2 regions of the Bacillus sp. KNSH39 genome follow, and region 1 is predicted to be linked to the other one. Evidence: a T-box and tRNA genes for the amino acid it is inferred to sense, from the RefSeq annotation. Region 1 holds a T-box; the other holds one or more tRNA genes.

What was found. The T-box of region 1 lies ahead of ileS (isoleucine--tRNA ligase). A T-box ahead of a tRNA ligase gene usually reads a tRNA of that ligase, here a tRNA-Ile.
Region 2: it encodes a tRNA-Ile, which carries the amino acid that the T-box ahead of ileS (isoleucine--tRNA ligase) is inferred to sense. The anticodon was not compared.

What each region holds. Positions count from the first base shown of each region.
Region 1 covers NZ_JBQXYO010000001.1:557,562-560,039, forward strand. Annotated here, with positions in the region: gene ACUL40_RS02855 (bacteriocin-processing peptidase family protein) at 1-665, shown strand, start outside; T-box leader at 758-998, shown strand; gene ileS (isoleucine--tRNA ligase) at 1,052-2,478, shown strand, end outside.
Region 2 covers NZ_JBQXYO010000002.1:1,737-4,214, forward strand. Annotated here, with positions in the region: rRNA gene ACUL40_RS27925 (23S ribosomal RNA) at 1-1,351, opposite strand, end outside; tRNA gene ACUL40_RS27930 (tRNA-Ala) at 1,432-1,507, opposite strand; tRNA gene ACUL40_RS27935 (tRNA-Ile) at 1,516-1,592, opposite strand; rRNA gene ACUL40_RS27940 (16S ribosomal RNA) at 1,723-2,478, opposite strand, start outside.

The sequences.
Region 1 (2,478 bases):
GATTTGCGCTATTTTATGAGAATGTAGAGATGAATAAAGAAGCAATAGAGATTCTGCACACGTCACTAGAAAATAAATGGGATTATGACGTAGCGAAGCAACTTGTAAATCTTTTCGTTGAGTGCGAGGAAGAAGATATGTTAAGAGATGCTTTGGAATTAACGAAACAAATGGTTCGAGAACTACCAGATGATTATGATACTCTTCTTCTGCAAGCACAAGTATTCTTTAAAGCAAGGGAAGAAAGAAAAGCAGAAAAGATTATCTTACAATTAACAGAGCAAACACCGTTTGTAAGTAGAGCATTTCTTGCTTTAGGAGAAATATATCAAAGTCAAGAAAGGTTTGAAGAGGCAATTCATGTATTAGAAAATGCTTCTATACATCATCCAAATGAAACAGCAATTCTTCTTTCTTTAGCATCTTCATATCATGGTGCCGGCCAAACGATAAAGGCAGAAAAAATAACAAATGAAGTATTAATAATTGACGCGAGTGATTTGTTAGCAAGATATGATCGAGCTTGTTATTTAGCACAGTTAAATAGAAATGAAGAGGCGAAGGAAGAGCTTGAATTTGTCCTTCGTGAGGATGAATCGGGATTCTTTGCTGAACTTATTGAGGATGATGAAAATTTAGCAGCATTGCGAGAGTTTGAAAAGTAATTGTATAAGAATAGGGGAAAAAGATAAGGATATATTTTGAATTAGTTGACAATTAGTTGCTAAATGGCATAAAATAACTTTTAACAAAGTATACAAATCTGAAGACGAGAAAGAGTAAAATAGTGAGCTGTTCTCCAGAGAGCCGGTATATTGCTGAAAGCCGGTGTGCAGACGTTATTTGAAAATCATCTCCGAGGAGCCGAGGCTGAAAGTAAGTAAGCCCGGACGGATGTCTACCGTTACAAAGAACACGTATGATAGTATGTTGCTAAGTGCTATTAGTGAAAAAGCTAATAGAATTAGGGTGGTATCGCGGGTAAACCCGTCCCTACTTTATAGGGACGGGTTTTTTGTGTGCTTTAAAATATTCAAAGGAGTGATTGTATATGGAAAAAGTAGATGTAAAAGAATCAGCTGTAGGAAGAGAAATGCGAATTCGCAAACAGTGGAACGAACAAAATATTTTCGAACAATCAATTCAGAATCGAGAAGGCGCACAGTCTTTCGTATTTTATGAAGGACCACCAACGGCGAACGGACTACCGCATGTAGGTCATGCACTTGGACGAACAATTAAAGACTTAGTAGCAAGATATAAAACGATGGCTGGTTATAAAGTGTTAAGAAAAGCAGGATGGGATACACATGGTTTACCTGTAGAATTAGGCGTTGAGAAGCAACTTGGTATTTCTGGTAAACATGAGATCGAAGAATATGGCATTGAACCATTTATTCAAAAGTGTAAAGAGAGTGTTTTCACATATGAGAAGCAGTGGCGCGAATTCACTGAAAGTATTGGTTATTGGGTAGATATGGATGATCCATATGTAACTTTAAAGAATCCATATATCGAAAGTGTATGGCATATTTTGGGGACAATTCATGAAAAAGGATTGTTATATAAAGGACATAGAGTTTCACCATACTGCCCAAGCTGCCAAACCTCATTGAGCTCACATGAGGTTGCGCAAGGGTATAAAACAGTAAAAGATTTAAGTGCAACTGTGAAGTTTAAAGTGAAAGATAGTGAAAATGAGTATTTCTTAGGTTGGACAACGACACCTTGGACACTTCCAGCAAACGTTGCGCTTGCTGTCCATCCAAATATGGAATACGTTAAAGCAAAACAAGAAAGTCATGTATACATTGTTGCGAAAGAACGTGTACAAGAAGTATTAAAAGAGAACTATGAAGTATTATCTGTTCATAAAGGCGAAGAATTATTAAACACATCTTATACAGCGCCATTTCCGATGAAAGAAGTTACAAATGGTTACCGCGTTATTGCAGCAGATTTTGTAACGGGAGATAGTGGTACAGGACTTGTTCATATTGCTCCAGCATATGGAGAGGACGATTATAGAGTTGTTCAAAGTGAAGGATTGTCATTCTTGCACGTTGTAGATGAAAAAGGTGAGTATACAGAGGCAGTACCATTTTTGAAAGGGAAATTTGTAAAAGATTGTGACGTGGATATCGTTCGTTATTTAGCGAAGGAAGGTTTACTGTATCATAAAGAAAAATATGAACATAGCTATCCGCATTGCTGGCGTTGTGATTCACCACTACTTTATTATGCAGGAGAAAGTTGGTTAATCCGAACAACTGCAATTAAAGATACATTTTTACAAAATAATGATTCTGTTACTTGGTATCCGGATCATATGAAACATGGGCGCTTTGGTAAGTTTTTAGAAAATATGGTGGACTGGAATATTAGCCGAAATAGATATTGGGGAACGCCATTGAATGTATGGGAATGTGAAAGTTGTGATCATCAGTTCGCACCGAAAAGCATTGCCGAATTAAGAAA
Region 2 (2,478 bases), on a different contig from region 1:
TTAGGCATTCGGTGGACGGGATTCTCACCCGTCTTTCGCTACTCATACCGGCATTCTCACTTCTAAGCACTCCACCAGTCCTTCCGGTCTGACTTCACTGTCCTTAGAACGCTCCCCTACCACTGATACCATTGGTATCAATCCGCAGCTTCGGTGGTGTATTTAGCCCCGGTACATTTTCGGCGCAGAGTCACTCGACTAGTGAGCTATTACGCACTCTTTAAATGGTGGCTGCTTCTAAGCCAACATCCTAGTTGTCTAAGCAACTCCACATCCTTTTCCACTTAATACACACTTTGGGACCTTAGCTGGCGGTCTGGGCTGTTTCCCTTTTGACTACGGATCTTATCACTCGCAGTCTGACTCCTAAGGATAAGTCATTGGCATTCGGAGTTTGACTGAATTCGGTAATCCGATGAGGACCCCTAGTCCAATCAGTGCTCTACCTCCAAGACTCTTACACTTAAGGCTAGCCCTAAAGCTATTTCGGGGAGAACCAGCTATCTCCAGGTTCGATTGGAATTTCTCCGCTACCCACACCTCATCCCCGCACTTTTCAACGTGCGTGGGTTCGGGCCTCCATTCAGTGTTACCTGAACTTCACCCTGGACATGGGTAGATCACCTGGTTTCGGGTCTACGACCACGTACTAAACGCCCTATTCAGACTCGCTTTCGCTGCGGCTCCGCCTCTTCAGCTTAACCTCGCACGGGATCGTAACTCGCCGGTTCATTCTACAAAAGGCACGCCATCACCCGTTAACGGGCTCTGACTATTTGTAGGCACACGGTTTCAGGATCTCTTTCACTCCCCTTCCGGGGTGCTTTTCACCTTTCCCTCACGGTACTGGTTCACTATCGATCACTAGGGAGTATTTAGCCTTGGGAGATGGTCCTCCCAGATTCCGACGGAATTTCACGTGTTCCGCCGTACTCAGGATACATTCAAGAGAGAACGAAGTTTCGACTACGGGGTTGTTACCCTCTACGACGGACCTTTCCAGGTCGCTTCGTCTACCTCGTTCCTTTGTAACTCCGTATAGAATGTCCTACAACCCCAAGAGGCAAGCCTCTTGGTTTGGGCTATGTTCCGTTTCGCTCGCCGCTACTCAGGAAATCGCATTTGCTTTCTCTTCCTCCAGGTACTTAGATGTTTCAGTTCCCTGGGTCTGTCTTCCTTACCCTATGTATTCAGATAAGGATACCATACCATTACGTATGGTGGGTTTCCCCATTCGGAAATCTTCGGATCAAAGCTTACTTACAGCTCCCCGAAGCATATCGGCGTTAGTCCCGTCCTTCATCGACTCCTAGTGTCAAGGCATCCACCGTGCGCCCTTTCTAACTTAACCAAACTAAAAATTAAAAAATATGAGCTACACTGTTATCTAGTTTTCAAAGAACATACCATTTGCTATTTAAAATAGCTTTTTGGTGGAGCCTAGCGGGATCGAACCGCTGACCTCCTGCGTGCAAGGCAGGCGCTCTCCCAGCTGAGCTAAGGCCCCAAAATGTATGGTGGGCCTAAATGGACTCGAACCATCGACCTCACGCTTATCAGGCGTGCGCTCTAACCAGCTGAGCTATAGGCCCATACAAATTGCAGGATTTATTTATATCATATCCTCATTTAAGAGTCAATACTGAATTGAACTCTCAAAACTAAACGAAAACGAAACACGGAAACTTATATTGATAAGCAGCGCTTATCAATTCTCCATAGAAAGGAGGTGATCCAGCCGCACCTTCCGATACGGCTACCTTGTTACGACTTCACCCCAATCATCTGTCCCACCTTAGGCGGCTGGCTCCAAAAAGGTTACCCCACCGACTTCGGGTGTTACAAACTCTCGTGGTGTGACGGGCGGTGTGTACAAGGCCCGGGAACGTATTCACCGCGGCATGCTGATCCGCGATTACTAGCGATTCCAGCTTCATGTAGGCGAGTTGCAGCCTACAATCCGAACTGAGAACGGTTTTATGAGATTAGCTCCACCTCGCGGTCTTGCAGCTCTTTGTACCGTCCATTGTAGCACGTGTGTAGCCCAGGTCATAAGGGGCATGATGATTTGACGTCATCCCCACCTTCCTCCGGTTTGTCACCGGCAGTCACCTTAGAGTGCCCAACTTAATGATGGCAACTAAGATCAAGGGTTGCGCTCGTTGCGGGACTTAACCCAACATCTCACGACACGAGCTGACGACAACCATGCACCACCTGTCACTCTGCTCCCGAAGGAGAAGCCCTATCTCTAGGGTTTTCAGAGGATGTCAAGACCTGGTAAGGTTCTTCGCGTTGCTTCGAATTAAACCACATGCTCCACCGCTTGTGCGGGCCCCCGTCAATTCCTTTGAGTTTCAGCCTTGCGGCCGTACTCCCCAGGCGGAGTGCTTAATGCGTTAACTTCAGCACTAAAGGGCGGAAACCCTCTAACACTTAGCACTCATCGTTTACGGCGTGGACTACCAGGGTATCTAA